2 regions of the Alkalimarinus coralli genome follow, and region 1 is predicted to be linked to the other one. Evidence: predicted binding sites of a transcription regulator. Region 1 holds the regulator's gene; the other holds the start of a gene.
The links. Region 1 encodes FliA, which starts transcription of late flagellar genes. Its sites were predicted from a motif close to CTAAAGNTNNNNNNNNNNNNGCCGATA; they were not measured.
Positions count from the first base shown of each region.

Region 2: the regulator FliA is predicted to act here: its motif matches at 3,629-3,655, upstream of fliS (flagellar export chaperone FliS).

Region 1 is NZ_CP096016.1:1,081,020-1,097,288, reverse strand. It holds gene MY523_RS04870 (chemotaxis protein CheW) at 1-386, opposite strand, end outside; gene MY523_RS04865 (hypothetical protein) at 376-798, opposite strand; gene MY523_RS04860 (ParA family protein) at 981-1,763, opposite strand; gene motD (flagellar motor protein MotD) at 2,025-2,813, opposite strand; gene MY523_RS04850 (flagellar motor protein) at 2,832-3,572, opposite strand; gene MY523_RS04845 (protein-glutamate methylesterase/protein-glutamine glutaminase) at 3,572-4,804, opposite strand; gene MY523_RS04840 (chemotaxis protein CheA) at 4,961-7,270, opposite strand; gene MY523_RS04835 (protein phosphatase CheZ) at 7,282-8,070, opposite strand; gene cheY (chemotaxis response regulator CheY) at 8,085-8,471, opposite strand; gene MY523_RS04825 (RNA polymerase sigma factor FliA) at 8,647-9,378, opposite strand; gene MY523_RS04820 (MinD/ParA family protein) at 9,390-10,202, opposite strand; gene flhF (flagellar biosynthesis GTPase FlhF) at 10,676-12,022, opposite strand; gene flhA (flagellar biosynthesis protein FlhA) at 12,130-14,301, opposite strand; gene flhB (flagellar biosynthesis protein FlhB) at 14,474-15,607, opposite strand; gene fliR (flagellar biosynthetic protein FliR) at 15,609-16,269, opposite strand, start outside.
Region 2 is NZ_CP096016.1:2,250,875-2,267,735, forward strand. It holds gene MY523_RS09950 (bifunctional acetate--CoA ligase family protein/GNAT family N-acetyltransferase) at 1-1,614, opposite strand, end outside; gene MY523_RS09955 (histone deacetylase family protein) at 2,089-3,012, shown strand; gene fliS (flagellar export chaperone FliS) at 3,143-3,538, opposite strand; gene fliD (flagellar filament capping protein FliD) at 3,749-5,728, opposite strand; gene MY523_RS09970 (flagellar protein FlaG) at 5,874-6,278, opposite strand; gene MY523_RS09975 (flagellin N-terminal helical domain-containing protein) at 6,375-8,462, opposite strand; gene MY523_RS09980 (flagellin N-terminal helical domain-containing protein) at 9,055-11,154, shown strand; gene MY523_RS09985 (hypothetical protein) at 11,328-13,256, shown strand; gene MY523_RS09990 (WbqC family protein) at 13,276-13,959, shown strand; gene MY523_RS09995 (glycoside hydrolase family protein) at 14,013-14,972, opposite strand; gene MY523_RS10000 (glycoside hydrolase family protein) at 15,048-16,010, opposite strand; gene MY523_RS10005 (GNAT family N-acetyltransferase) at 16,105-16,662, opposite strand; gene MY523_RS10010 (class I SAM-dependent methyltransferase) at 16,857-16,861, opposite strand, start outside.

The DNA of each region.
Region 1 (16,269 bases):
TGCACAGCGTCTGGTATAGCGCTAAGCATACCACTAATCGAGGGTGACTTAAGAGTCAGCGGCTCCCGGAAATCCCTCGGTACCGCTCTGGCCAGCGCTCTTTTCTTTTCCAACCGTTGCGCAGCCAGTGACGTTTCTCTGCCAGCCGTGTAATTGTGGCTGCCACTTCCGGCCATTGGTATTACTGGTTTCTGTTCACGCTGTCTGTGACCGCGACCTTCTGAGAGTTTTCTCGCGCGTTCACTGGCTAGCGCAGCTTCACGCTCTTCAGCCTCCCTTAGCTCATCCAACGGAGATGTTGATGGTAACTTTTGTAGCAAGTCATCAAGGTAGTCCTGTACCGCAACCTGAGGGTTGATCGTATCACTATACCGCTTACGACTCATTGAACCTCCTTGTTGCGGAAGGCAACCGAGTGATCTTGCAGAGTAAGCGGTACTCCATCATCCTCTCATGACACTGCTCAACAACAGCTTCGCGCACACGGCCGCTAATAGGGCATTTCAGCAATAACAGCCCTGATAAAAGCAGGGCAAATGACGCATTCAGGGAACGCTGAGGGCGCGACAAGTCCAATCGATAATGATCTAAATTAGTCAGAGGAATCAACCAGAAACCTGGCTTAATGGTATTTGAAAGAGACTGGAGTTTAGCGGTAGTAGTATTAGTAGTAGTGACCGATAAGTTATCAGGTGCAACACGCTGTTCCTCTTCGCTTTCAGACCAAAGAAGATCGCCAATATAACTGTTAATGGCATCATTGGGCGATGCTACAAATTGATTGTGCTTACGACTCATTTCGAACCACTCATCTCGAACTGCCCTTTTACTACTTGATCTATATACAACTTGATCTATATACAACTTGATCTATATACAACTTGATCTTTTACAACTTAATCTAAACAGTGCCCACGCTGAGCAAACGATATCACCTTGGTTGTAGCAAGGTATTCGTCGCCCCAACATTAGACCGCCAATCAAATATTGACGGCTTCGTTTTCCCTAATATTTTCCAGTAATTTTTTATACGCCCTAACTCCGTGAGTTGCTTCATCAAGCTCTGAGGGAACAACCCCCATTCTACTCGCATCTCTGAATTTAGTATCCACAGGAATGGCATACTTCCAGACCTGTGAACCCCAGGTATTTTTTACTGACCTCAGACTTTGTACCGACGCCTGAGTCCTTCTATCAAACATAGTTGGAATGATGGTATATGTTAATTTACTCTTTTGAGATTTAATCACCATATCCAATGTGTGCATCATCCTCTCAAGACCTTTAAGCGCCAAAAATTCGGTCTGAACCGGCACCATCAAGTGCTGACTCGCAGCTAATGCATTGATCATCAGAACACCGAGAGAAGGCGTGTTATCGATCAGTACGTAATCAAAGTCATCCCACAATATGGCAAGCGCTCGGGAAATAATTAATCCCATGCCTTCAACGCCAACCATTCGTCGCTCCAGTGTTGCCAGTGCCGTAGACGCGGGCAGCAGCTTTAACCCTGGCATCGATGTTTTGACAATTAAGGTGGCGGGTAGATCTTGGGGCACTTTGCCTTGATGTAAAAACAGATCAAATGCGCTGTGCTCAATAGTATCAGGGTCATATTTAAAATAACTGGTGAGGGAGCCATGAGGGTCAAGATCCATCATCAGCACTCGCTTGCCTTCTTTGGCCAATAGACCACCCAAGGCTACAGTTGTCGTTGTTTTCCCTACTCCACCCTTCTGATTTGCAATTGCCCAGATACGCACAGCGGTACCTCTTATCTTTATGTTTATTAAAATCAACAGCCTGAGGTAGTTATATCGACAAAGATGGCAATAACTTAATGATTGAATTAGCAATAAAACAACTCATATCACAACCACAGCACCCTAACAGCCAGGCACACTTTTGCCGGTTTTGCTATTTTAGACCTACTTTAGGCCTACTTTAGGCCTACTTTAGGCCTATTTTAGACCTAACAAGCAGGAATAATGCCATAGAAAAATGTAACGAAACGTTGAAGTTGATTAACCTTTATTGCGCAAGGTGACACGCACATTTGGGTCTTTTGAAATCACCAGCACAATCCTGCGGTTGCGACTTCTTCCTTCAGGCGTGTCATTCCTCGCAACAGGCTGATATTCCCCGTAGCCTACAGCAGCCATTCTGGAAGGGTCGACACCTTCATGCGCCAGTAAACGAACAACCGCCGCCGAACGCGACGAAGATAACTCCCAGTTTGAAGGGTGAGAGCGAGTACGAATGGGAATATTGTCGGTAAAACCTTCTACTAAAAGCGCATTATCATGGGATTTAAGTATAGTTGCGACCTGCTCAAGAATAGGAAATGCCTCGTCATAAGGTTCAACATCTCCACTTTTGAATAAAATTTTGTTTGATAACGAGACTTCAATCCAGTCTTCATTCTCATTCACCGAGACCAGCCCATCGGTGATCAAGCCAGAAAACTCTGCGGCGAATTTATCTGCAATTTCGCGCATCCCTTTGGTTCTATCTTTTATTCGCCCCTCACTCCCTCTTGGAATGGATTCAACAGGCTGTATTTTTTGTTCACCCTCATTTTGACCACTCGAGCGTGGAATGTGATCGCCAATCTGTATCGGCTTGGTCGTTCTCTGGGCAGAGTTGAAGGCTCCTTCAAGGGTTTCTGAGAGAACTTTGTATTTGCCTTCATTGACCGATGAAACCGAATACATCACCACAAAAAATGCAAAAAGCAATGTAATGAAGTCTGCGTAGGAAACGAGCCACCGCTCTTTACTGTGAGACTCATCCTCTTCCAACTGTCGTCTCATATTAAGCCCGCCTGAGTATTAGTGAAGAAAACCTCTAAGTTTCAATTCGATTGAGCGGGGGTTTTCCCCTTCAGAGATCGAGACCAAACCTTCGATCATCAACTCCCGATATAGCGATTCAAGCTTTATGACCGCTTTAAGTTTATTCGCAACTGGGAACAAAAACAGGTTGGCAAATGCGACGCCGTAGATCGTGGCGACAAACGCTGTAGCAATGCCCGAGCCTAAAGAGGCAGGGTCTTCCAGGTGACTCATAACATGAATCAACCCCATTACCGCACCGATGATACCAATCGTAGGAGAATAGCCTCCCATACTCTCATAGACTTTAGCACCTTCGATATCTCTGTTTTCCTTAGCGATAAGCTCAAGCTCCATGACACTTCGAATGGTATCAGGCTCGGCTCCATCAACCAGCAGCTGTAACCCTTTTTTTGCAAACGCCTCCTTCTCTTTTCCGGCGATTGTTTCCAGTCCTAACAGCCCTTCTTTTCTAGCCCTCATACTCCATTTGACGACCTTATCAACACCATCTTCCAAGTTGACATATGGCGGCATAAACACCCAAAGAAACATTCGGCCAGCATGCTTTAATAGCTTTAACGATGTTTGCAGCATGATAGCGGCAAAGGTTCCGCCAATTACAATAATCGTCGCTGGCAGGTTGATCAGGGCATCAACCGTACCACCTTCGAGAAAGTTGCCTCCAATAACTGCACCAAAGGCTAAAATAACACCAATAATACTCAATAAATCCATTACTTGACCCCGGACACAATACGTCCTGCAACATCTCCCAGACTCAGCACTTCATCCGCCAGACCGGCTTTTACAACGGCCATTGGCATTCCATAGATGACACTACTTTTCTCATCCTGCGCCCAAACCGTTGAGCCGGTTTGCTTCATCAAGCGGCAACCGTCTTTTCCGTCTGCACCCATGCCAGTCAAAATAATGCCTAAGGTTTTCCCTGGAAAACACCTGGCTGCTGAACCGAAGGTTACATCAACACACGGCTTATAGTGCAATCGGTCATCCCCTTCAAGAATCTTCACTCGGGCACTTCCCGAGCGGGATTCAATAATCATCTGCTTGCCACCAGGAGCCAACAAAGCCAAGCCGGGCCTAAGCATGTCGCCATCTTCTGCTTGCTTAACAGTAATCTGACACTGCCGATTCAATCGCTCAGCAAACGCCAAGGTAAACGATGCCGGCATATGCTGAATCAGCACAATGGGCTTGGAAAAGCTTGAAGGCAGCTTTGTCAGAACTTTCTGCAACGCAATCGGCCCACCTGTAGACGTACCAATTGCCACCAAATTCACCGGGTGTGATATCTTGCTGTTCGAAACAGGCTCTTCAGATAAGTCCTTCTGGCTCATTGAGCCTCGTGCCGATGCTTGGGAACGGTTAAGCCCTCCTGTATCAGATTTTACAACTGGGCCAGGCCTTGCTATTGGCTTCACTCGCTCAGTGCGCTTACCCACCGGACTTTTACCTGCCGGGCTTTCCGTGCCGCCCGATTGATGCGTACCGGCTGTGGAAGAGGAAGACTGCGAAATTGCGGAGGGTCGAGCAGGAGTGCGCTGCTTGTTAGTAGCAGCAACGGCTAGAATACGCTGCTTAAGAACTTCCTGCATTCTGCTGGAGTCCCTCGCAATGTCTTCAAAGTTTTTAGGTAGGAAATCGACGGCTCCGGCTTCCAGTGCATCCAGCGTTACGCGTGCACCTTCGTAGGTGAGCGAAGAAAACATTAATACAGGCGTGGGTGACTCACGCATAATCTGTTTGACCGCTGCCACACCGTTCATAACAGGCATCTCGTAGTCCATGGTGACTACATCGGGTTTAAGCTTTTTAACCAGCTCAAGCGCTTCCTGTCCGTTGCTTGCGGTGCCAACTACTTTTATTGTGCTAACTGACTCTAGAATTTCACAGACTCTTCGCCTGAAAAACCCCGAGTCATCAACGACTAAGACGGAAACCGCCATTCATGAATCTCCAGATAGAAAAATGCCTTCAGTTCAACGTTTTCGCTGAAGACTCTACTGCACCGACTCTACTCATCTAGTTAACAGTATTACGAATAGTCAATAAATAACGCAATTGCGAGCGCCTTGTTTCAGAGCACTCACAACGGCTGGATGTTATGCATAACGCTGTAGCAAACTAGGGATATCAAGAATCAGTGCTATTCGGCCATCACCCGTTATCGTCGCACCGGACATTCCGGGTGTACCGTGCAGCATTCGCCCTAGCGGTTTAATAACCACCTCTTCCTGGCCGACAAGCTGATCAACGACAAAACCGACTCGTTTGGTCCCTACTGAGACAATCACCACATGGGCTGAATCACTTTCAGACTCATCTGGAATATTATCAACCAGCCAGCGCTTAATATGAAAAAGCGGGTATACATTGTCTCTGACCACTACACATTCCTGGCCGTCGACAATATTAGTACTCGATAGGTCAAGGTGAAAAATCTCTACCACGCTTACCAGAGGGAACGCGAACGACTGATCGTCGAGCAGTACCATTAACGTCGGCATAATCGCCAGTGTCAAAGGTACCTTGATAATAATGTGAGAACCTTTACCTTTTTCTGAATCGATCGATATCGTGCCATTGAGCTGCGTGATTTTGGTCTTAACCACATCCATGCCGACGCCTCGTCCAGAGACATCAGAGATTTCGGTTTTTGTTGAAAAGCCAGGTGCAAAAATAAGATTGAAGCACTCGGTATCGGTCAGTCTTTCAGCCGCATCCTCGTCGTATAAGCCTTTTTCAACCGCTTTTCTGCGAAGGACGTCCGGATCCATTCCCGCGCCGTCATCTTCAATCGACAGCAGAATATGATCACCTTCTTGTTCTGCGGCTAAAATAACACGTCCTGTTCTTGGTTTACCGCTCGCCTCTCTTACATCCGGTAATTCAACACCATGATCCACAGCATTTCTTACCAAGTGGACAAGAGGGTCAGAAAGTGCTTCAACCAGGTTTTTATCCAAGTCAGTATCTTCACCACGCAAAACAAGGTTAACTTCTTTTTTAAGATTGCGAGCCAAGTCCCTTACGACTCTTGGGAATCTTCCAAATACCTTTTTGATTGGCTGCATACGGGTTTGCATCACTGCAGACTGCAGGTCACCCGTCACGACATCAAGGTTCGATACCGCCTTTTGCATTGACTCGTTTTCACTCTCATCACCTAGGCGCTTCAAGCGATTTCTAACCAATACCAGCTCTCCAACCATATTCATAATGTCATCAAGACGCTTGGTATCAACCCGAACGGTGGTTTCGGTAGCAATTGACTGCTCTTTGCCAACCGCCTTTTTAGCTGCGGGCGAGGCCGGTGCAGAGGTCTTTGGTGCCGATACAGGCTCAGGTTTAGGTTTAGGTTGAGGCTCAGGTTTAGGTTGGGGTTTTGCCGCCGGCGGAGGTGTTGGCGTACTGGCCGCAGGCGAAACAGCGCCGCCACCTTCTGTTGGCCCCTTTCCTTTACCATGAAGATCATCAAGGAGTTTATCAAACTCACTGTCATCAATTAGGTCAGAGTCACCCGCTGCAGCTGTTTCGGGAGAGGGAGAGAGAGAGGGTGACACTGAACCGCCACCCGCAACTTCGCCTGTAAACTGGCCTTTTCCGTGCAGGTCATCCAGCAGTTTTTCAAATTCGTCGTCAGTAATTTCGCCTGAATCAGGCTCTTGAGGTTTTTCGGCTTTTTCTATGCTGCCATGCTTACCTGCTCCATGCAGGTCATCCAACAGTTTTTCAAATTCATCATCAGTGATTTCATCGTCAGAGCCACCTGTTGATGGAGCCTCATCAAACAACTCAACATTGTCACTGGAAGAAGCAGTTGAGGCTTGTGTAGATTCCGCAGCCGTAGTGCCTTCAGGCGCATCGAGTGCACTTAAAAGTTGTTCGAACTCATCGTCGGTAATGTCGCCCTTCTCTTCAGCGTCATCTTCAGTCTGCACAGAGCTTTGCTCAACGGGGGGTTCGTTCATGTCGGGAGCTGTCTCTGTGGCTGGAGCCTCAGATGCTCGCTCGCCTTCAGTTTCAGGAACGGCAAGCCTTGCCAGCGCTTGAATCAAAGCGGGGTCTGCGGGAACCAGCTCTTCCCGATTTCTGCACTGTTCGAACATTTCATTAACGGCATCTAACGCCTGCAGTACCACGTCCATCAATTCGGCAGTAACTGTACGCTTACCATTTCGAAGAATATCGAAGACGTTCTCTGCCACATGGCAGCACTCAACTAACGCATCAAGCTGTAGAAAACCAGCTCCGCCCTTCACCGTGTGGAACCCACGAAATATCGCGTTAAGCAAATCCGTATCATCCGGATTCTGCTCCAAATCCACCAGTTGTTCTGACAGAAGCTCGAGAATTTCACCTGACTCGACTAAAAAGTCCTGGAGAATCTCTTCATCCGCTTCAAACCCCATGCAAGCACTCCTCAAAAACCTAGACTGGAGAGTAAATCATCCACATCATCCTGACTCGAAACCACATCGACACGTTCTTCCGCGTTCATCTGAGGCCCCTCACCACGTTCAATATTCTTTTCTTTTTCTTGTTCTAATCCTTCGTGAACGGTACCTGTAATCTGATCTACCTTACCGGCCATAGCCACTAGGCTTACTAGGTTTTCCTCCACCTCCTGCACCAACCCTGTCACTCTCTTAATGACTTGACCGGTGAGATCCTGAAAATCTTGTGCTAACAATATGTCGGACAAATTACGATAAACTTTATCCGATTGATTGCTTAATTTATCAAGAAACAAGTCCATACGTTTATAAAGCTGACGAAACTCTTCAGGCTTCATCTCTCTGCGACGTAGTTTTGCCCAATCACCTTTTAGAATATCTGCTTCTTCCTTCATTTCCGAAGCAATAGGCATACTCTCTTCTACAAGGTCTAAGGTCTTATTTGCAGCCTTATTGGTCATGTCGACAACATAAGACAAGCGATCAGTCGCATCATCAATTTTGGAAAGCTCTTCCTGACCCGCCCCTCTTGCCGTATCAATATGAAAATTTCTAATTGATTCGTGTAAGGTTCGCGTTAACCGCCCAACTTCCTGGTAAAGACTTTGATCTCGGGTGGCATTTAAGTCTGAGATTACTTTCAACGCTTCTGAAATGTTACCGGAATCAACCAAATCTTTGAGATCAGCGGCCTGGTTTTTAAGCTGCGTTTCAAATCCTGCCATATCCTGCGAGTTTTCTTCTTTATTTGTCATGCACTAACCTGCGCTCAAGAATCGATACGCTCAAAGATTTTATCAATTTTTTCTTTCAGCACCGCCGCAGTAAACGGCTTTACAACATAACCATTTACACCCGCCTGAGCTGCAGCAACAATCTGATCCCGCTTCGCTTCAGCAGTAACCATCAGTACGGGTAAACCTTTCAGATTATCATCAGCTCTTACTGCCTTAAGCAGTTCGATACCCGTCATGCCAGGCATATTCCAATCTGTCACGAGAAAGTCATATTTACCTGTCTGAAGCATTGGCAATGCAGTATTCCCGTCATCCGCTTCATCAGCGTTTGTAAAGCCCAGATCTCTTAACAGGTTTTTTATAATTCTCCTCATAGTCGAAAAATCATCAACTACCAGGATTTTCATATTTTTATCCAAGTCGACCTCCAAAATGCCGAAGCTGGAACCCTTAACAAGCCAGAACTCGATTCAGGCTCATGGTATGAATGTAAGTCTAGCTTGAGTTCGACGGGTATCCAGTTTTTTTTAATGTTAAGCAAAATAACTGCTATCATTTTTCTAAAAAATTCAAGCAGCTATAAGCATGTCAATTTTAGTGCCACTCTATTAACCTAGATCTTAAGCGCAATGCTGCCTGACTGTGTATTTGGCTAACTCGTGATTCACTCACTGAAAGCACCGCCCCAATCTCTTTAAGGTTTAGCTCTTCATCATAGTAGAGCGATAGCACTAATCGTTCTCGTTCGGGTAGTGAGGCTATTGCTTGCACCAACCCCTCTTTAAACGCGTCATCTTGCAATTCTGAATAAGGCGTTTCAGAGGATGCAGCCAACTGATCAACAGCCCCCTCTCCCCCTTCCAGAATTTCTTCAAAGCTAAATAGCTTTCCACTGGCACTATCCTTAATACAGGCATAATACTCGTCTAAGTCCATGTCGAGCTCTGCCGCTACCTCATGATCTTTTGCATCACGACCTTCACGGTCTTCAACCGCTTTGATCGCTTCAGATATCTTACGGGTATTTCTGTGAACAGACCGGGGAACCCAGTCTCCTTTGCGAATTTCGTCCATCATGGCACCACGAATTCGAATCCCGGCGTAGGTTTCGAACGATGCCCCTTTTGATGGCTCATATTTTTTAGAGGCTTCTAACAGCCCCATCATACCGGACTGGATCAGGTCATCCACCTGCACGCTTGCCGGAAGCCTTGCCATCAGATGATAAGCGATACGCTTCACCAGTGGCGCGTGCTGCCGAACCAGACTATCAGCCCGTTCAATATTCGAATCACTATACATCATTTGGCCGTGTACCAATGCCATAAATTAATAATTTACGCCTGCACCAAACGCTCAACAAAAAACTCCAAGTGCCCTCTCGGTGACGAAGGCAAAGGCCAGCTATCCGCTTTTTGCGCTAACGACTTATAGGCTAGTGAAGCTTTTGCACGAGGGTAAGCATCCAATACAGCCCGCTGACGTTGAACTGATTTTTTAACTGCCTCATCGAATGGAATGCTACCAACGTATTGAAGGGCAACATCAAGAAAACGATCTGTTACTTTAACGAGTTTTGAATAAAGGTGACGGCCTTCCTGCTGTGTTTTGACCATATTAGCCAACACTCTAAAGCGATGAATTCCGTAATCTCTGTTTAGTAATTTAATAAGCGCATAGGAGTCGGTAATTGAAGTCGGTTCATCAACCACCACCACAACGATTTCCTGTGCGGCCCTCAAAAAGCTAACCACACTGTCAGATATACCTGCGGCTGTATCCACAACCAATACATCCAAATCGCCTGAGATTTCGCTAAACGCATTAATCAAGCCAGCATGCTCCAAGGGGCTTAAGGAGACCATTTTTTGAGTCCCGGATGAAGCTGGGACAACTTTAATTCCCCCAGGGCCTTCGACCATCACATCTCGCAAGCCACACTCACCTGAAAGAACATCTGCTAAATTTCTGTTCGAAGTAATTCCCAAGAGAACATCAATATTTGCCAACCCCAAGTCCGCATCAAGCACCACGACTCTTCGCCCCATAGAGGAGAGCGCCAAAGCTAGGTTAATCGATACATTACTTTTGCCAATACCGCCTTTACCGCCTGTAACAGCAATAACCTGGACTGGATTTGAATTACTCATACAGGTGTTTATCCCCTATTACTGCAATTTGCTCTATTTCTACAATCTCATTTATTACTACGATCTTAGTGGCACTTACCTAAAACATAATGACTCTGTACTGTCATTCCCGCGCAGGCGGGAATCCATTTGGAACGGAGTCTATAACCCTATGGATCCCCGCGTTCGCGAGGATGACAAGCTTAAGTCAGTGCCATTCACTACGATCTCATTTATTACGACTATCTTATTGCTCTTAACGGAAAAGGCATGCTTCGGCTGAAACTATTCAGTTCTTTGTGCCGCAGCGTTATTTAACGCTTAACCGCTTTAGCTGAAATAAACTACTTTTATTGTTATCACAAACGAAGCGATATATGTTTTCTCAATCGGCCAATTCGATCAAAAAACAGACATTTTATTCACTTAGATAGCTATAAAACAACTAAACTTTTCATCAGTTTAGCAGAGGATACTGTTTTATGTTCTTAATTTCAGGCTGTGTTGCCAAAATACATTGAAGTTAGCTCATTGGCGCGCCCGGTATTATGTATCCGGCCTTGCGTATTAGACAATAACTCTGCTTCAAATTTTTCCTGCTCTTTAAATAACGTAATCGCTTTGCTAACAATGATATGCGCTTTTGCCAAATGAATATCATCGGGTATTTTTTGCCCATCAGTCACATAAGCGACCGATAAACCGCTTAAGTAAAGGAAACTAATTACCTCACCCAGGCTAACAGCCTCGTCCAACTTAGTAACCAGGCACCCTGCCAATCCGACCATCTTATAATAATGGTAGGTGGATTTCATAATCTGGGTTTGTGTTATTGCCGACAGAACCAGATAACTTTGAATATCGAATTTTGAATTACGCAACTCATGCAGCTGCTCAGCCCAATCAGGGTCTTGGTGGTTAAGCCCGGCAGTATCGATAAGTACTAACTTCTTATCCTGTAGCGACTCCAGCACATCGTCCAGCGGGTTTTGTTCATCCACGACTCTAACAGGGATATTTAAAATACGACCAAAGACCATTAGCTGCTCATGCGCGGCTATTCTATATCGATCAGTGGTGATTAACGCAATTGAGTCAGCCCCATGCTCCAACACATACCGCGCAGCCATCTTGCCAATTGTTGTGGTCTTACCTGCACCTGTCTGTCCAACCAATGCATAAATGCCTCCCCGGTCAGTTAGCTCGGCATCTTCAACCGCCAACACATGGGATAACTCAGCCAGAACCCGATTCCAGGCTTGACTGATATCGGTTCCATTTTTTACCCCCGGCAACAGCGCATCGATTAAAGAGCGCTCAACCCCCATACGGCAAAGCCTGTCTGAAATATTATTCTTAACAATTGAACGATCAGCATCACTTTCGACTGGCGCTTCATTGCTGCTCTGAATTTGCTGATTAAGCAGCCCTTTAAGATGGCTTAACTCAGCCTTCATCTGCTCAAGTTCTGAGGGCGCTGCAGCTTCGCCTGCTTTTTCTGAAGTAATTGCTTGAACAGGCTGTACAGGTTCATCACTACCTGCGCGCCTATTTCTAACACCATTTATTTTTTCGCGCGCCCGCTCCATCTCTTCCTGTAATCGAACATGGCGCTCTGCTTGCATTCGGCCAACCTGAGTCGGTGAAGGGGCCTTATCTTGCCCTTCTATTGTCTCAACCTGACTCATTGCTAGCTGCTCATCATAGTCCAGTGCAGTTACTATCTCGACGCCACCACCCACTTTTTGGTTTGAAAGAATAACCGCATCTGCCCCCATCTCCTCACGAACCATGCGCAAGGCTTCTTGCATAGTTGCGGCAAAAAAACGTTTTACTTTCATGGCGTCTCTCCTAAATTCTTTCAGTTGTCCGCAATTATTCGGCGACAACACGATCGTCTGACATATTAATTGACGGCGCTTTTTGTTTTTGATGAAAACGCGTCAAATTACTGACCTACGGTTGCGACAATTGTTATTTGCTTATTATCAGGCACTTCCTGATAAGAGAGCACATGCAACCGCTCAATACCAAACCTTACAAACTTCGCTAGCACGGGCCTCAATGGCGCTGAAACCAGTAGTATTGGTGGCTTACCCATCACCTCCTGGCGCTGAGCGGCATCGTTCAATGACCGTTGTAATTTTTCTATCATTCTCGGTTCAAGAACGAGCCCTACATCATCCCCTGCGCCAACTTTCTGTGCTTGCTGTACAGACTTAAGCAATAGTTGTTCCAGTTCAGGGTCTAAGGTGATAACGGGGATTTCACTCTCCGCTCCACAGATATTTTGAATAATCAGTCTCTTAAGGGATTGCCGTGCAGCAGCGACTAACATCACCGGGTCCTGAGTTTTAGGTGTCACATTCACGACCGCCTCGGCAATACTTCTCATATCACGTATAGGCACGTTCTCTATCAACAGACTTTGCAGTATTTTCAATAGCAAGCTAACTGACAACGTTGACGGAACCAGCTCTTCTCCAAGCTTCGGAGAGGCTTTTGTCAGCTGCTCCAGCCACTGTTGAACCTCTTCATGCCCAATCAATTCGTGAGCATGTTTTTGTAGAATTTGATTAAGGTGAGTTGCGACAACCGTACTGGCGTCTACCACCGTATAACCCAGTGTCTGGGCATGATCTTTCTGGCTGGGCTCTATCCATACAGCATCCAAACCAAACGCAGGGTCTTTCCCCTCAATCCCCTCTAGTTTCCCGAATACCTGGCCCGGGTTAATGGCAAGCTCTCTATCAGGATGAATCTCCGCCTCAGCCAGATTAACGCCCATAAGGGTAATGCGGTATACGTTGGGCATTAAGTCGAGGTTGTCCCTGATATGGACCGACGGCATCAAAAAACCCAATTCCTGAGACAGTTTTTTCCTTACCCCCTTAATTCTTCCCAGCAACTGCCCCCCTTGGGATTTATCGACCAAGGGAATAAGGCGATAGCCGACTTCGAGCCCGACAACGTCAACCGTTAGAACATCATCCCAGCCCAGCTCTTTGGTTTCGCCCGAAGGTACCGGGGCCTGAGGTGAGCCGCCAGGTGCCGGAGAAGGTGCAGCGCCTGGAGCAACCGCCCCTGCGCCACCTGGCGCCCCCGCTCTAACCACACCTTCATCAACCTGACCTCTGTTCTTGCGATACCAAATATAGTAAGCGCCTGCTGCCGTCAAAACGCCCAACCCCAAAAACGCGAAATGAGGCATCCCTGGAATTGACCCCATAATAATCAAGATGAGAGAGGCAACCGCCATAGACCTTGGCGAAGAGAACATCTGGTCAAACATTTGGTGAGACATGTCTTGCGTGGTGCTGACACGCGTCACCATAATTGCTGCGGAAGTAGACAATAGCAACGATGGAATCTGCGCTACCAAGCCATCACCAATCGTTAGCAGCGAGTATTTCTGCATGGCATCGCTGAACTCAAGATCGTGCTGAACCATGCCTATGGATAAACCGCCAACAATATTGATAACCAAAATCAGCAGGCCTGCAATCGCATCACCTCGAACAAACTTACTGGCACCATCCATTGAGCCATAGAAGTCAGCTTCTTGAGCAATGCCTTCCCGACGCGCTTTTGCTTCGTCCTGCCCGATTAGGCCGGCATTTAGGTCGGCATCAATCGCCATTTGCTTGCCTGGCATTGCATCCAATGTGAAGCGGGCGCTTACCTCTGAAACCCGGCCCGCACCTTTTGTCACAACAGCAAAGTTAATAATCATCAGTATCGCAAATACCACCAGACCGACAGCGTAGTTACCGCCAATAACCACCTCTCCAAACGCCTCGATTACTTTACCCGCTGCATCGCCTCCTTCATGCCCCCAGAGCAACACCACGCGCGTAGAAGCAACATTAAGCGCCAGTCTTAATAGCGTTGCGACCAGCAATATTGTCGGGAAAATAGCAAAATCAACAGGGCGCATGGCATATACACACACCAGCAATACGACAATCGCCAACGCGATATTAAAGGTAAACAACAGATCCAGAAGGAAGGGGGGCATGGGCAGTACCATCATGCCCAAAATAACCAGTAGCAATACAGGAATACCCAGGTTTCCCTGAGTTAGGCTTTTAAGGTTCTGTACGCTGAAGGCTTGTTCCATACTTATTCCGGTCAGGATATAAAAACGATATGACGTTTTTTTGACTTAATTGAGTGAATACGTATGTCTATAGCAGGAACTGTACCTACTTTTTGATTTGGATTGTTTTAAGTAAAGAAAGGCGTGAAATTTACTTTAACACCGCACTGTTAAGCAGCTAACAATGCAACGTTTAATCGTGCTTCAGATCATCCGGTATTGGGAAATCAGGCATTTGTGGTTTTGGATTGGCGCCGCTGCGGTAACGCCGTAGCTGGAATATATACGCTAGAATCTGTGCAACCGCCACATAGAGCCCACTTGGAATTTCATCCCCCACCTCAGAGTTGTAGTATATTGATCGTGCTAAAGGCGGAGCCTGTACAATTTCAATTTTATGTTCGTTGGCTATCTCTCTGATTTTAAGCGCGATCTCATCACCACCTTTGGCAAGAACCACGGGAGCAGCCATCGTGTCGCCATCATATTTTAATGCGACAGAGAAATGGGTTGGGTTAGTGATAACGACATCCGCTTGTGGGACATCCTGCATCATTCTGCGCTGAGCCATTTCCATTTGTAGCTGTCGAATTTTTTGCTTAACTTCTGGTTTCCCTTCGGTATCTTTATATTCGTCCTTAACTTCCTGCTTTGTCATTTTCAGCTTTTTATTGTGGTCGTATAGCTGAAATGGCACATCAACGACCGCAATAACAACCATTGAGCACGCCAGCCAAAACACAATCCAGACTAAAATATCAAGCGCATGCCCCATAGCCGGGATAACAGATTCGGCACCCACTGCAAGTAGCTCTGCCGTATAAGCATTGAGCATCAACAGCGCAACCGTCACAACGACACCGACTTTTGCAATACTCTTAACCAGCTCTACCAGTGACTTTAAGGCAAACATTCGTTTAATGCCTTCAACCGGATTTAAACGACTAAATTTCGGGGCGAGCGCTTTTGTTGAAAATAACCAGCCACCCAGACCAACAGGGCCTAAAATAGAGGCAACCAACAATATTGTTAAAAAAGGAGCCATAGACCAGACCACTTCGGAAAAGCTATGTCCAAGAAACAGCCCCATCTGACCTATATCAAACAGTACTTCCCGAGGAAACGAGAAGCTATGTAGCATTACGCTTTTCAGCGCCATGCCTAGGTTTTCCCCGAACATTAATAATCCGACCGCACCGCTAATGAGAATGGCCATGGTATTAAGCTCTTTCGAGCGGGGGATTTGCCCCTCCTCCCGAGACTTTTGCAAGCGTTTGGCGGTGGGTTCCTCACTTTTGTCAGCGCTACTATCTTGACCTTCAGCCACTTTATACCCCTAACATCTGTCGGAGAAACTCAAAAACATCACCACTAAAGCGCTGAAATTGAGGCAAAAATCCTACAAAGCCAACCCAGATGATCAACATTCCGAATAGTTGTGAGATAGGAAACCCCAATGCAAATACGTTCATCTGAGGCGACGCTCGGGACATAATGCCAAACGATATGTTAACAACCAGCACCGATGTTATGACCGGTAATGAAACCAGCAATGCTGCCCCAAACATCCAGGATATCCGGTGTATCATCTCCCATAGAATCTCAGGGGTGAACCCATTAGCGGTAAACAAGCTACCCGCAATAGGCCAAACCCTAAAACTCTCCAAAAACAATTCAATCATCACCAGGTGGCCATTTGTAGCCAGAAACAACAACGTTACACAAATCAGGTACAGCTGTGATAAGACAGGCACCGACACACCATTCGTGGGGTCAACCATGGAGGCAAAACCGAGTCCCATCTGCATCGCAATGATTTGGCCCGCAACGACGAAAAGTTGTACAAAAAGCACGAACATAAAGCCCATTGTGCTGCCAATAAACATTTGTTGTATCAGCACGCCTATTGAAGACAACGACAACGGATCCACAATAGGGGGAACATCAATAAGCGGGGCAACCAGTATGGTGATCATCATCGCCAGGCCC
Region 2 (16,861 bases), 1.2 Mb from region 1:
TTTCTCATGAAGCAGCGCAATATTAATAGGGCCGCCGATTTCTTCAAAGGCTTCTATAACCTCTTCAATATCATCGCAATACCATGTTTCAACCGTCGGGACACCATAATCGGCAATCAGCTGCCTTGCCTCGCCGTTCGACAGATGGTTACGCCCATTTCGAATAGCATTCTGAACAATCTCTCTTGCATCAGAGCGGTCAACCGCATGATCACTGTACGAGGAAGGTGTTTCTTTCAGCAACCTCTGGCTTCGTTGATGGTTAACCACATGCATAAACGCTTTTACAGCTTTCTCGGGAGAGAAAAAGGTGGGAATACCCGCTTCAAAAAACGCTTCTCTGGCATCCAGTATCGTACTTTGTCCCAGCCAGCAGGTGAAAATATTGAGCCGCGCTCGCTTAGCTTTGGTAATGACGGCATCTGCAATTTGAAGGCTGTCTTCAGTCAACGAAGGGGCGTACATGACCAATACATTTGAAACACCTGGGTCTTTAGCCAAAATGTCCATCACCGCCGAATAGGTTTCAGGTGTTGCATCATAGTTGAGATCAATCGGATTTTTCCGCGTCCAGTAAGGAGGCATTAGCTCTGCAATAGCATCAATCGTTTTATCCGACAGCTCAGCCAGTTCCCCGCCCAGATTTGCAAGCCGGTCGACCGCCAATACATTTGGCCCGAGGCCGTTACTCATTATCGCCAGCGTTTCTTTTTTAACCGGCTTCATTCTGGTCAACGTTTCAAGTGCATCAAACATTTCGTCAGCACCATTAACACGAAGAATACCCGCCCGTCTAAATAGCGCATCAAAAACCGCATCCCCATTAGTAATGCCATCTGCCAACGGCACCGGTTCCCATTGTGACTCCGGCACTCTGCCGCTTTTGATGCCAATAACCAATTTGCCTCGGGAGGCTGCACGCACAGCAGAGATAAAACGGGATGGGTTAGGCACCATTTCAATATGCAGCAGTATCGCTTTGGTATGCCTATCCTGAGCGAGATAATCGATTAAGTCATCCGGGTCGATATCCATACTATCGCCCAGCGTTAGAAAGTGGGAAAAGCCAACGCCTCGACTAAACGCCCAGTCGATGACGGCACTGGCGATAGTTCCTGATTGTCCAATAAACGCTATTTTACCGGGCAGCGCGCCCATATGGAGGTATGTTGCATTAACTTTGTTGCGAGGCGCCATAATACCGATCGTATTAGGGCCTAGAATTCGGATGCCGGTTGCTTTGGCTGCATCCCGAACCGAGTACATCAGCGGTCGGCCACTTTTACTGTGGGTTCTCGATAACCCACCCGTAAGTATCATCGCGGTTTTCACACCCATTTGCCCGAGTTTTTTAATCGCGCGGGGCACAGACTCAGGCGGGGTACAGACAATAGCCAGGTCAGGGGTAAAAGGCATTTTACTGACTTTTTTAACACAGGGAATGCCATGTACATTGTCATATTCGTTTGGATTAATAACCAATAGCTGGCCAGGATACTCTGACGATAACAGATTCCTCAGGACTATTCCGCCCAGGTTCTGGGAGCGCTCCGACGCACCTAATACAACAATCGATTTGGGGTTGAATAAGGCATCAAGATGTCGAGTACTCACATTCTTCTCCTAGACAAAAGTCGGAATCACTATCGTTCTGGCATCATATACAATAATCATCAATGCTAGGATCACTAACTCCAGAGTGGCTAACTACATAGTGACTAACTACAGAGTCACGAACACAGAGGCCGCTAATACCGTGATTAATCGCCAGGCAGATGGCACACACCAGCGTACTGAATAATTATTGCCGATTTATTAAAGCAGCATCACTATAGCCTGACCCAACAACAAAATAGTTGATGCTGATCAGCATAGAAGTGCCTGTTTTCATTTCTGACCTAGATCAGCTCAGGCAAAAGTTACCATAGTTCGACATAACGAGAGCGTATCTATTCTGCATCTTGTTAGTTAAACTGAGAGGGCCAGCTTATTTTTTACTTATTTAGCACACTTTTCAGTGCGGTATTCAATACTTAAGCCAGGCAAAAGAAAATAATAATTTAGTCGAATAATAACGTAGTCACTATTATGAAAACTGCTTATATAAGTCATCATGACTGCACTTTGCACAATATGGGGCCAGAGCACCCTGAAAGCCCTGCTCGCTTGATGGCTATCCTTGACCAAATTCAAGATACACGTCTAAATCAAGACCTCGACTTTATACGCGCAGAATTGGTAAACCCTGATCATGTCAGGCGCGTGCACCCGGCCACATACGTTGAGCAACTCGACCTTATACAGCCTAAAAAGGGGCGCATATATGCAGACCCAGACACCATTATGATGCCCGATACCATGCGCGCCGCAAAACTGGCAGCAGGCGCTGCTGTTCAGGCTGTGGATGCCGTCATGTCAGGGCAGAACAAAAATGCCTTTTGCGCCACGCGTCCACCTGGCCATCACGCAGAACGTAACAAAACCATGGGGTTCTGTTTCTACAACAACATCGCTGTCGCAGCAAAACACGCACTGGATTTTCATGGCCTGGACAGAGTCGCTATTATCGATTTCGATGTACATCAGGGAAATGGTACCGTCGATATATTCCAGGACGACCCAAGAGTTCTGGTCTGTTCCAGCTTTCAACACCCCTACTACCCATACAGTCATCACGCGGTTCACAAGCCGAACATTATTAATTTACCGCTGGAGGCTCATACACAAGGGCTGAGCTTTCGAAACAAAATTGAGAAAGCATGGCTAAATGAGCTACAAAATCATAAACCGCAACTGATTTTAATTTCAGCAGGTTTTGATGCACATAAAAATGACCCGATGGCGGATCTTGAGCTGGATAAAACCGATTATCGGTGGATTACAGAAATGCTGGTAGATGTTGCCAAGTACTATAGTAATGACCGAATCGTCTCAATACTAGAAGGGGGTTATAACTTAAAGGCACTGGCTGAGAGCGTGGAACAGCATCTGGAAGTATTGGCTGGTTTTTAAATAAACGGATAGTCAGCCAGTATTCCGAGTAAGTATAAAGCTGGTGGGCAGAACCTAAAGCGACAAAAAAAGGGGAAAATACTTTCCCCTTTTTAAACAGGTGAGCTGATTTTACTCATTCAGGCGTGAACTATACGATGCCCTGCTCTAGTGCTTCTTCTCGAATTCCGTCCCAACCTTCTTTAACCTTACGCAGATGGCTTGCCACTTCATCGAGCATATCAACATCATTCTTAACATTGGCTTCAAACAACCTGCGCTCGATATATGCGTATAAGTCAGATAAGTTAGAAGCAAGCTCCTGCCCTTCTTCAATATTTAAGAAGCTACGCAAGCCAGATACGATCTCGATAGACTTATTGATCAAACGATTTTTGCCTTCGTAATCAGATGCCTGGATACGGCCTTTAGCCATATTGATTCGTTCCAAAGCACCTTCAAACAATAGTTGTATTAAACGGTGTCGATCAACATCAATAACGCTAGTTTGTGTATTGACCGCTTGATATTGGTGTAGTGCATTCATAATTCACCTGTAAACATCTTTTAAGTAAACCAGGGGTTAAGCTGGCACTTGCTATAGCATCTGAAGCTACATCTTTTAATATGCTATTGTTATCGGCATTGCTTAAATTTTCTTAACCGACTTACACAATATTTTAGCCCAAAAATCTATCGTACCTAGCCGACAACATAGTCGAACTTAACAAACAACACAGTCGAACTTAACCAGTACTTAGTCGTCCTTTGACCCAGCTAATGCAGATAGCTGACTTTTCAAAAAGTCCTGTGTGCTATTCAGCTGAGATACCAGTATATCCGCCGCTGTAAACTGCGCTGAGAGCCTTGATCTCAAATTTTCTACTCTCAAATCAAGCTGCTCACGCCCTTTCGTGATCTCTGCTAATTGGTCTTTAAGGCCAGTCTCTTTTGCACCGATAATGCCTTCAAATTCAAGGAAACTATTAAGCTTATCGACTAACTGATCGCCAACACCTTCAATAAACGTTACCGAGCCGCGACTTCCGGTTGCAGAGCCTTCAACTTTTACGGCTAACCCTTCGCTGTCATCGCCTTCGGCGCCTGTCAGTATCTGGCCTTTTCCTGTCGCTTCAACACCGTTAATAGTGCCTTTTACATCCAGCCCGTCAACGCCTGCAATTGCATCAATACCCAACGATGCCAGCGTATTGGTATCTACCGAAGTGAAAGACACTTTAGACTCACTGCCAAATGTGCCAGAGTTAAACTGTAGCTGGCCGCTACCATCCAGAGAGACAGAAATTGCAGCGCCTGCTGAGCTAAGATTTGCGTCAGCATCCAGTTGCTTTTGGATTTCAGTCACCAGTTCGGCATCGGTATAGGTGCCAGCGGTGAGTGTTATATCGGCACTTTCTGTGCCATCAACGCTAATCTTGAAGGTATCGTTATCGGCGTCAATGACAGTCGACGCCCCAATAGCCACGTTACCCGTGAAGCTACCATTTGTAGCCGCCTGAGTAATATTAATGTCATAAGTGCCCGGTACCGTTTCTGCTGTTTTCTTGGAGAACGAAACTTGCGAATCAGATGCTCTACCCTGCTCAGCAAACAATGCCATAACATCATCGGGTGAGTCTGCAAGCGCTTTAGTAAACGCCTCATCATCAACTGAAAGCATACCGGTTGTTCGATCTGTGCTTATACCAACTTCTGCAAGGCTACGAACCGATGAGCTATCAAGCCCTGGTACCACTTGAGATAAAACACTTCTTAACTGGGAGTTAATTGAACGGATCGTCGAATCACCCAGCAACAATCCGTTTTCTGAGTTGCCGTTTGGGTCAAATGCGGTGACTTCATTGAGGATCGTTTTAACTTCGTTAAACGAATCAACAAAGTCCTGTATTCGTTCCAGAACTTTTTCTGTGTCCTGCGTGACAGAAACCGTTGCAGGTGAACCATTGGTCTTGCCGGTAAGCGTGAATGTTACCCCGTCAATAGCATCTGACACGGTATTTGATTGCCGAGAAACAGCTATACCATTAACTGAAAACAGCGCATTTTTTGCTTCAACGGACTCGGTCAGGTGATTATTAGTGCCGTCAAACGAAAGCTGTGAAAGGCCTAATGCATCAGTGCTGTTACCGTCCCCGGTATCGTTAACACTAATTTCGATAGCGTTATCAAGGCCCGAGTTCTGTGCAGCAAACACCAACACAAAACCTGAACCTGTATCGATTACACTGGCATTAACTGCCAGGTCTTCTTCGGCATTGATAGCATTCGCAATACCTTCAAGCGTATTGTTGCTACCATCGATCGTAATGTCTTTTGTGACATCTCCAACTTTAATGCTTAGCGTACCTGTACCAAGCCCCGTCAGATTTTTATCCGCAAATGAAGCGGTACTTAACGAGTGAGCCTGAGCAAGCTCGGTAACTTCTAAAGAATATTGACCAACAGCAGCCCCATTAGTCGCGGTTGCAGTTACATTGCTGGAAGATGACTCGGCGTTTAACGCCTGTAGAGCGCTAGGGTTACTCAGCACTCGGGTAGGAAGTCTAAGATCGGTAAGGGCACTTCGAATGCGTCCAACCGCTGAAAGCTCAGCTTGAACCTGCTCTTCTTTACGATCAAAACGAAGCTCGGTGGGCGCGCGCTCTGCTTCTGCTAATTTGTCTATAAGGTCACTGGTTAAAACACCAGAACCGATACCTATGGATGAAACAGACATAACTATTGCCCCCACTAAACAGTAAAATAAGTCAGCTATTTAACACCGTCAACTACAAAGCGTATAACTGACCTATTTACTGTATCGGCAACTACAGGCAAAGTTTTTCCTTTTTCCTGTAAATAAATGTAACTTGTTGCCGGTTTTACACCTTAATGTTAAATAAACTTAGTGGCTCATCCTGTTGCAAGTCCTGCGCCAACCTCAATGCCACATCATCAGGTATTTGTCTGACTACTTCTGAAGTCTGACGATCAACAACGGTTATCACAGTTTTTCCAGATGAATCGTCCGTCTGAAATTCAAGGTCTCGTTGCACATTCTGAATATAGTCATTCAGCTTGGTCACCGCTCCCTCTAACTGTTTATCCTTTTGCTCCTGACTCTGTTCACCACCCACCTTATTAACATTCTCGGCTGATATGGTGTTAACAGAACCATTCGACTTATCGGATACCGTGGCTGCCTGCTGGGGTTCCTGCTGAGGTGAAGACGCAGACGACCCAGCCCTGGTGGCCAGATCCAAACTACTTAACTTAACGTCATTCATAAAACACCTCTACTCTAAGATCTCTAATAACTAAGTGAAACTTAAAATCCGGCTTTAGCGAAGTGCACTAAAGCCGGTCAAGTTATCGCTTAACTATTATCCCAGTAGTGATAGCACCTGCTGTGGACCAGCATTAGCCTGGGCTAAGATTGAAATACCCGCCTGCTGTAGAACCGAAGATCTGGACAGTGCAGCGGTTTCTGCAGCAAAGTCAGCATCCTTGATTCGAGAATTTGCAGCTGACAAGTTCTCAGAGTTGATCTGGTTTGATGAGATCGTGTTATCAAAGCGGTTTTGGATCGCACCCAAGTTTGCACGCTCGGTGTTAACCTGTGTTAGCGCGTTATCCACTGCCTGGATAGCAGCATTCGCACCAGCAACCGTACTGATATCAACATCTTTCAGCAACGTACCAGACTCAGAGCCACCGTAAGTGCCGACATTTAGGCCAACATTTTCAATATCTCCAGTTTCTGTACCTAAGGTAAATGAGCCTGCTGATTTAAGCACCACACTTGCGACATTTACACTATCAACAAAACCTTCATCGTTAGCAGCACCACCACCGGTAAGCTCTATATTACGTCCATCTTCAGCTACTAACTTATAGCTGTCACCATCCAACACCTCAGCTCTCACACCAGTCTGGCCAGACTTCGCATTGATAGCATCAATAGCGTTAGTTACCTTAGTCGCCACATCTGAACCAGCAGCAATATCAATAGTGACGCCATTAATACCTATCTGCCCAGCTGTGGTTACAGTAATGTCGCCAGAATAAATTGTATTCTCGCCAGCTTCAGCAGTAACTCCTGTGGTATCAGAAATCCGGTTTATCGCTGCAGCTACCGAGATAGCACTCGCATCTGAATTTGCGGTCGATGCAGTATCATCTGACGCAAAAGACTGACCTACAGTCGCTCCATTAATTGTTAAATCACCAGAAACCAATGCAACACGGCCACTTGCTACCGTATCCGCATCACCAACGACACCACCATTTACTCCACTGAAACTTCCCTCTTCAAAACCAGCATTATCTATATCACCCGTTGTAGAGGTAATTTTTATATCTGACCCATCAGCACTCGTAAGTGTGACATTTCCCGTATAGACCTCTTCAGCGCCAGCAGCACCACCGGCAGCCATACCAAGAGCAGCGGTAGTTACAGTCGCCTGACCAAGCTCAATGTTTCTTCCATCTGCTGCACTTAAATCGATTCGGAAGCCGTCATCAGTAGTAACTACGGACGCAGTTACACCTGTTGCATCGGATTTAGCATTCAAGGCATCGGCCACTTTACCCAGCTCATTGCGCACGCCTTCTCCTGCAGTAGCGGCCCCAACCTGAATATCGATGGTCACGCCGTTAATAGAGACATTTCCGGCAGCAGCCGTCATATCCGCAGTGATAGAGGTACCTTCAACAGTATTCTCCGCTGCTGTAGCAGTAACGCCAGTTTGGTCACTTACCGCATTAATAGCAGCAGCCTTAGCAATTGCACTAGATGCCTGCTTAGAAGATGAAGTAGTATCAGCTGCCGCAGATGATGCTCCAACTGCCACTCCGTTAATGTTCAAATCACCAGCAACCAGAGCAGTTGTTTCTGCCGCAACACCTACAGTTAAAGCAGCCTTACTGATATTTGATGTTATACCTGCTGTTTCGGCACTACCTAATGTAGATGTAGTTACTTCCGCAATGTTTACATCAATGGTTTCACCCACGTTTGCACCCACCTGGAAGGTTTGGGCCTGGAAGTCACCATTTAGCAGCTTAACGCCGTTAAAGTTAGTCTGATCAGAGATACGGCCAATCTCATCAATAATCTGTTTTGCTTCGGCGTTTAGGGCTTCACGGTCAACATCAGTGTTGGTTGCGTTAGCAGACTGTACCGCCAGCTCACGTAAACGAGATAAGTTAGTGGTAATCGAGTCCAAACCACCTTCAGCAGTTTGCGCCAGCGATACACCATCACCTGCGTTTCGTGTTGCAACATTCAAACCACTAATCTGTGATTCAAAACGAGTTGATATAGCCAAACCTGCCGCATCATCTTTTGAACTGTTGATACGTAAACCTGAAGACAAACGATTCAATGCTTGTGCATTATCTGACTGAGCATTGTTCAGATTACGTTGTGCGGTTAGCGAGTTAATATTGGTATTTATAATTTGTGGCATAATGTTTCTCCTAGAACCTTCATCAAACAAGGCGCTCTCGTTATTGAGTTACCATATCTCCGCGCCACATCATTAAAAACGTAAGCCGTCGAATGGATAGATACTTGCCTTGTGATGTTTAACGGCACAAATTTGGCGACCTTTAATTTTTAATGTTACGGAATGTAAAAGTAATTGACCCTTGCGTTAAAAACAGCTTTTAAAATAAAAAAAATATCTATAAACCATTGAATTTAAAATATTTAATTACTTTAGTATTTTTAAAAATATTTCTATTTTTTTACCTATTACTCTAAACACTGCTCACACACAAAAGCGGCAATTCACCGCCAAAAGACCGGCAACTTTTCGTATTTATCAGCCCTGTCCTCTTCCCCTTTAAGCCACTCACAAAAATATAAACGCTTATTTTTCATACAGATGCATCATTATTTAAGAAACTGGCACACCACATGCTTTAAGGCTGTTAAGCGCAGATACGGTGTTCTGAACCTTCATCAGTATCGGAATAAAAACTTTAAAGCAGCCGGTAGTTGCTTAACCCATTTAGGGAATGCTGTCCGCCGGTATAGAAGATAAGCAGGAGGGTATAATGCCTCAAATCATCAATACCAATATTGCGTCTATCAACGCGCAGCGAAACCTGAATAACTCTCAGGGTGACTACAATACATCACTTCAACGTCTGTCTTCTGGCTTACGCATTAACAGCGCTAAAGACGATGCGGCGGGGTTGGCAATATCGACTCGTTTTACCTCTCAAACCAGAGGGCTAGATGTTGCCATAAGAAACGCGGGCGACGGTGTTTCGCTTTCACAAACAGCAGAAGGCGCTTTGGGCGCAATGACAGATAACTTGCTAAGAATTCGAGACCTGTCACTTCAGTCTGCCAACGCAACCAATAGTGCAGTTGACCGAGAAGCGCTTAATACCGAAGTTCAGCAGCTAAAAGATGAAATTCAGCGTATTGCTGAACAGACTAACTTTAACGGCACCAAGCTGTTAGATGGCACCTTTGAAGATGTGACCTTTCAAATTGGCGCAAACGAAGGCGAAAGTCTTACCTTTGGCATCGCTCAAACAACTACTGACGTTTTGGGCACCGCCAAAACAGACGGCATTACCTCAAACTCTGAAGTAATACCGACCATAACAGGCACAGCCCACGCTCTCGCAGCGGGAGACTTAGTGATCAACGGCATCGCAGTGCCAGCATCAACCGGTGTAGATGACAGCTTTTCTAATGTTGATAACGAGAAGAGTGCCATCGCTAAAGCCGCTGCAATAAACAAAGTCAGTGAACAAACCGGCATTGAGGCGATCGTTAACGAAACCTCCATCAGCGGCACAACAGGTTTCACCAGCGCTGACCGTGCAGGCACGCTTCAAATAAACGGAATCGATATTGCCGTATCAACTGCTGCGGGGCTTTCAGTCAGTGTAAACCTCGAAAACGTTGCTGCCGCCATCAATGAAAAGTCTGGCCAAACTGGCGTTGTGGCGACCTTTAATGGCAACCCAACAACAGGAATATCGTTAACTGCAGCGGACGGAAGAAACATTTCAATAACCGGTGACGGAACAGTCAACTCTAGCGCTTATGGTTTGCCTGCCAGTTTGGGCACAGGTGCAACAACAGATGCAACAAACTCAAACACCTACTTGGGTACTTACACGCTCGTCTCTTCTGCGGGTAAAGAGATGTCTCTGGATACCAACGCCGACATAGGGAACGCAGGGCTTCAGGTTGGCACGTTTAGTGGCAACAATAGTGGTGCTATTAGTGAAACCCAGCCATCCAATGCACTGGCCACTGGAGACTTAGTCATCAACGGCGTGCCAGTAGGCCCGAGCCTGAGCTCTTTCGACACGGCCTCAAGCGTCGGGAATGACTATAGCGCCATCTCTAAGGCTGGCGCGATCAATGAGGTTGCTGATCGAACAGGCGTAACGGCAGAGGTTAATGCAGCAATTCTCAATGCTGACGCAGCCATTGCAGGCGTTGGTTCTGCAATAACAGGGTCATTCCAGCTGAACGGTGTACAAGTTAACCTGTCATGGGCGGCTGCTGATTCAGCGGCTGATGTTCAAGGCTCGATCGTTGACGCGGTAAACAACAAGTCAGGCCAGTCTGGCATTCGTGCAGAAGCCTTTGGAAATAGCTATAGACTCATTGCCGATGATGGGCGAAATGTCGTGGCAAGTAATTTCACCGGCCTTACCGCTGCCAACATTGGTTTAACCACTAACCAAACCGCAAACGGGTCAGTTACTTTGCTTTCGGCAGGTAAAATTGAGTTATCGTCCCTAACCGGTGCTATCGCGACCAATTCAGGCTTTGAAGTAGGCTCTTTTGGTTCGGCCGAAGATGGGCAGTTGATACAAGATATCGATATATCCACTGTTGATGGAGCGATAGCCGCGCTTAACGCGGTTGATAATGCACTCGATCAAATCAACTTTACCCGTGCGGATCTGGGTGCGATTCAGAACCGATTTGAATCTACCATCGATAGCCAAGCGATTACTGCCGAGAACCTAACCACAGCTAACTCGCGAATCAGGGATGCAGATTTTGCAGCGGAAACCGCTGAGCTATCTCGTTCACAGGTTCTTCAGTCAGCTGGTTTGTCAGTTCTTTCTCAGGCAAATGCCGCCCCGCAGCAGGTACTGCAGCTGCTTCAGGGGTAATTCATTAAACTAGCGCCGTGTAAATCTCGTGCGAGTTTACACGGCCTTGGATAAACACTCATCCATATTCCAAGTCCATCACTATTACACTACCCCGCAATTAGACCCCACATTGAATTATTGTTATAAACAATCTCTCTAAGAAAAAATTTCAATATGTTAAGGACAGCTCAATGGCCGCTACTCCTCCCCCTCTAAGCTTCACTCTCTTTGACCTTGAAAAAGAAGTCTATCGACGAAACTACAAAAAATATGAGCAGTACCTAATTGAGTTATGCTCTTATTTGGACAATAAGGGACTCATCGAAGACAGCTATATAGTCAATGATAAAGGGGAGCCTGTAAAGGTTCAAAACGGCCTGCACCCGCTTAGCGGCATCATGTCCTTTGAGCAAAAAGTTGAGATTTATAACCGTATCGCCTCCTGCATTACCGCATATCTCTCAGATACGACCTATACCCCTAGCGATGAAGCACTACTTCATTTAATTTTTTTCAAAACAAATATTGCCAGTATTTTTTACATAAGCAGCTTCAACAATATGGACCATATTCTATGGAACAGGGACTTGCTCACTAATGATTTCCGGCTCAACCTAGCAACAGAACTGGATATTAAATACTTATTAGCCTGCTACACACTTAATAGCAACATTACCATTGATGTCGATACGTTAATCAACGCAATTCCCTACTGGGGGGCAAGTTGGTACTTAGGCCTGTTATACCATCATCATCACTGCCTCAACCAGCGTATCCAAGAAAATTTTAACAAATTGATTGCCAGCCATAAGCAGTTTGAGAAAGTGTCTTTGGACGTGACCTTAGCCGAGCTAGCCGCCTCCCCTTGGATGAATTGCTCATATTGGGATATCGAGAATCGTCATAGCGTTAAGAAATCAATCAATGTTGCACTGAAAAGGTGGGCAGAGGATGAAATTCAGCCAGGACTAAAGAAGAGAGTTTCGCGATACATCAAAAAAACAGATGGCATTAAACGCATTGTTGTATTGTGCGAAAAGTATTTTTCAAAACATGCGATGTACCGTAGTTACCATCTCCCTATTTCAGTATTAAAACAGCATTACGACGTAACCTTGTTTTGTGCAGAGCAAGACTTTGACGATAACTCTGTAAAAGACTTCCATAGAGTTATTACCGTTAAAGATTCTGCTCAAAACATCGCACATATTGTGAAAGATATTGCTTCCATTGAACCTGACCTTATCCTTTATCCATCTCTGGGTATGGCCAAATGGACGATACCACTGTGCAACCTGCGCTTGGCCAAATATCAGGTAATGTGTTATGGCCACCCTGCTTCTGCCATGTCAGACGAGATAGACTACGGCTATTCATCTGGGTTTGCGCAAGGCCCTGACTACCAGTCGTTCTGCATGGAACAGGTAATCCCTGTTTATCATGCAGATCATGAAATCGTTTTTCAGAAGCACTCTCAGTTTGAAGAAATAGATCGCTCAACACCCGAAGATAATGTCGTCAGAATTGCCATTAACAGCTCTCTGCCCAAAATAAGCAATCGGTTTATTAAACTATGCTCTATTATCAAATCACACTCCAGTGTTCCACTAGAGTTTCATTTTTTCGCTGTAGGTAATGCAGGATGTGAACTGACTGCATTTAAGAAGTCACTCCAAGAGCGAATAGGCACCTGTATAGTTATCCACCCTCATGCACACTATATAGAGTATATGAAGAATCTAGCCAAGTGCGATTTGGCCATAGGGACATTTCCTTTTGGTAATGCCAATACCAATATAGATCTAGCCGTGCTGGGAATCCCAAAAATATATTATTCTGAAGAGTGCGGTTTAGCATCTTTCACCGATCATGCAACTTTACGGAAATTAACACTACCAGATATTCTTAAGCCAACATCTGAAGCAGGCTTGTTGTCCAGTTTAATCTACTTAATCCACAACACCAACGAACGGCAAAGGATCTCTAAAGAGCTCCGAAATCAAAAACCAACAGAATCACTTACAGAGCGAAAAGAGGATGATTCTACCTTACTCAGGTCAATCCGGTGGATTGAAAACAAGGCGATATTAACCATAAACAGAAAAGAAAATCAGAGCTGAACATATGAGGCTAGCAATCATGCAACCTTATTTTCTGCCCTACATCGGATATTGGCAATTGCTAAATAAGGTGGACAAATTTATAGTTTACGACAATATTCAATATACAAAAAAAGGGTGGATCAACAGAAACAGATTCTTGAAAAACGGGAAAGATGCACTTTTTACCATTCCTTTAAAAAAAGACTCGGACACTCTAAATATCAGTGACCGAACGATAGCAAGTACTTATGATAAAGATAAACTCACTAGTCAGTTTAGAAACACTTACCTAAGAGCCCCTTATTTTGAAGATGCCTTTCCAGTAATTGAAGAGGTTATTCACTATAATGCCGAAAACCTATTTGACTATATATTAAACTCTATCAAAAAAATTTGTTCATACTTAAAAATAGACGACTCAAAAATAACGGCATCTTCAAGTATTCCCATCGACCACACACTGAAATCTGAAGAAAAAGTCCTGGCGCTTTGCCATGCAATGGAAGCTAAGGAGTACTACAATCCGATAGGAGGGGTCGCACTGTACGATAAAGTTCATTTTTCAAACCAAAATATTGACTTGAAGTTTTTGAAGGCACTACCTATCGAATACAAGCAACATAATAACGAATTCGTTCCCTGGCTTTCTATCGTTGATATTATGATGTTTAGCAACTTGAGCTCAATTCAAGAAATGCTCACACACTTCACTCTTGAGTAAGTGAGGCCAAATAACAAACTGCAATTACAGTTTAAGGGCTCAATTTTATTTACTTAGCATTCCAACAAAGCAACACCAAACCCAAATCGTCCAAACTCATTCCCGTTGTACAGCATATACACATTTCCATCACATTCAAACACATGAGGGTACGCCAGCATTTCAGAGTCCCAGCCACTCTCAGAGACAGTAATGCCTGCACTCAGGTCATCTCTATTCCAGTTAAGTAAATCATCAGAGTAGGCATACCCTATCCGATAACTATTTTCTTTATTTTTCCTGAAGTCGAAGGGTTGCCTATAGCAAAAAAACATATGATATCTATTGTCGTGCTCAATAACAGTAGGCAACGCTTGACACTCATCTGGATTCAACTTATCGGCAATTATTTGTTTCCCTTCCTTTTCCCACTCTTTACCGTCTTCAGAAGTTGCGTGTCCAATCTTATATACTCGATCAGGATGCGACGACTCCGCACTTTTTATCCATTTTGTCCCATAGATATACCACATGTGATAGGTGTCGCCGTAAATAGAAACAAACGCATCCCCAACTAAAAATGGCTCGTGCAGAGAGGATGTGAGCACAGGCCCTTTGCCAACCTTTTGAAACGTCATCCCATTATCATTGCTAACGGCCAAACCAACCGATGCATCTACAGAAACAGACACCCGTCTATTCCAACCCGTTGTATAAGCAAGTATTCGACTGTGTTTCTTGTCCTTCAAAACATTCATAGGAAAGATCCCGTGCTCATCAAAATCACCTAATCCTCCAAGCTCAATTACAGAACTGGGTGATATCGCCAATACATTTTTGAAATCTTTGCTCATGTCAACAAAGCAAACATGACTTAAGTATTTGCCTGAATGGTCTCTTTCTCGGGTCGAGAAATAAATCCGAATAAAATTATCAAAGATGATAGTCTGGGGCGACTGTGCAAATTCACCATTTCCAATGGGCAAGTCATGCTCCGTCGGGTCAAATATTTTTCCTAGTTTTTTCCACTTCACAACCACCGATACCTATTCTATTTACGTTCAAACCCAACAATAATGGAGTGGGGTTAACAATTTAATATCCAGCAACTAAAGTTCGCCCTTCAACTCAGCTAAACCAAACCCGTATTTGCCAATATGATTACCCTGGTAAAGCATGAACACATGACTATCCAGCTCAAATAAATGAGGGTAACTAATCATTTCAGAATCCCACCCTGCATCAGACAACCTAATACCTGCCTTATCATCATCTCTAACCCATGTAATAAGATCTTTAGAATGCGCATAGCCGATACGATAGCCCTTATCTTTAGTCTTAAAGTCAAAATTAAAGCGGTATGAGAAAAACATATGGTATTTTCCATTTCTGAAAAACACGTCTGGGCTAGCTTGGCATTCACTATCCCCCAACTTTGACTCAATTAAATCTGAGCCATGTTTGACCCACTTAATTCCATCGAACGATGTCGCCATCCTTATTTTATAAATAGGTTCTGGATTTCCATTCTTATTTTCGACCCAGCGTTTGCCTGCTACATACCATAAATACCACTTATCATTGAACTTTCTTATTCTAGGGCTACCCAATACGAATGGCTCATCAATACTATAAGATAACACTGGTCCATTACCCAGTCGGCTAAAGTTGACCCCATCATCATAACTAATAGCCACACCCACTGCCGCATTAACAGTGACAGACTCACACCTCGTCCACCCGGCATAATACACGCGGACTTCTTGCCCATGCCTAATTACAGAAGCCGGGTTAACACCAAATTCGTCAAACGTGCCTAAGGAACCTAATTCCAATACGGGTTTCTTGCAAATGTTAATTACTTCAAACAAATTATCTCTTTTTAAATCAGCGTACCCCAAATAACTAACATATTGACCATTGCTATCAGCAGCAGGTCGACAACTGAAAAACACTCTTACAAATTTTTCAAAAATAAGTACTGACGGCGCTTGTGCAAACTCTTTCATCCACCAGATATTTCTAACTTCTGTGGGATCAAATATTTTTCCCAACTTCTTCCACTCAAACACATATCCCCCTTGGAAGTTAAGGCACGATAACTACTTTACAAAACAAATGTCGCTTAGAGTCACATCAAGATTCAACTATCGGTTTGAATAAAACTTAATCCCAATAACGATTGCGCTCCAACAATTCCTGGTAATCCGCTCGTGTGATACCAACTAAAACCTGATCCCAGTAACGTCCTTTTCTAAAATACCAATTTCGTCTTCTTCCTTCTTCTTTCCAGCCCAACTTGTCACAGTAAAATGTATGCGAAGCCGTATTGTACTCAATCATTGAACCATCGAGCCTTTCAAAGTGCAGCTCATCAAATGCATATCTCATTGTCGCCATAACAGCATCAATTCCATACCCTTTACCTCTGATATCCGCATCCCCCAACATTACTCCATGCCAAGCCCTGTTATTCCTCCAATCGATGTTAATGATGCTGGATATACCAATAAGACCAATGTCCGGTGTGTCGATAGCCAACCGCTGATTAAGCTGATCATTTGCTAAACTTTTAAACCAAGACTTGTGGAACTCCATGGAACTTGGAAAGTGAATCCCCCCCATTATGTCTTGAGTTTCAGGGTTATTTGCCCAACAGTGAAGTAGAGCCAAATCCTCTTCTTCAATGGCTCTTAAAATAATTTTTTTCCCTCTTATATTCATAGATATACCTTTTTATATTTTCAGTTCCACTAGAAGAAAGCTATTGCTGTATCAAATTAAACCAATTAATCCCCCCTCTGGTGAAACACCATAGTTCGATTTTTGCCACTTTCCCAAAGGTAGGAAAGCAGTGTTTTTACATAAACTCGATCTATGCCCCTGCCTCAACAGGAGTGCCAATGGTTGAACCGATACTAAT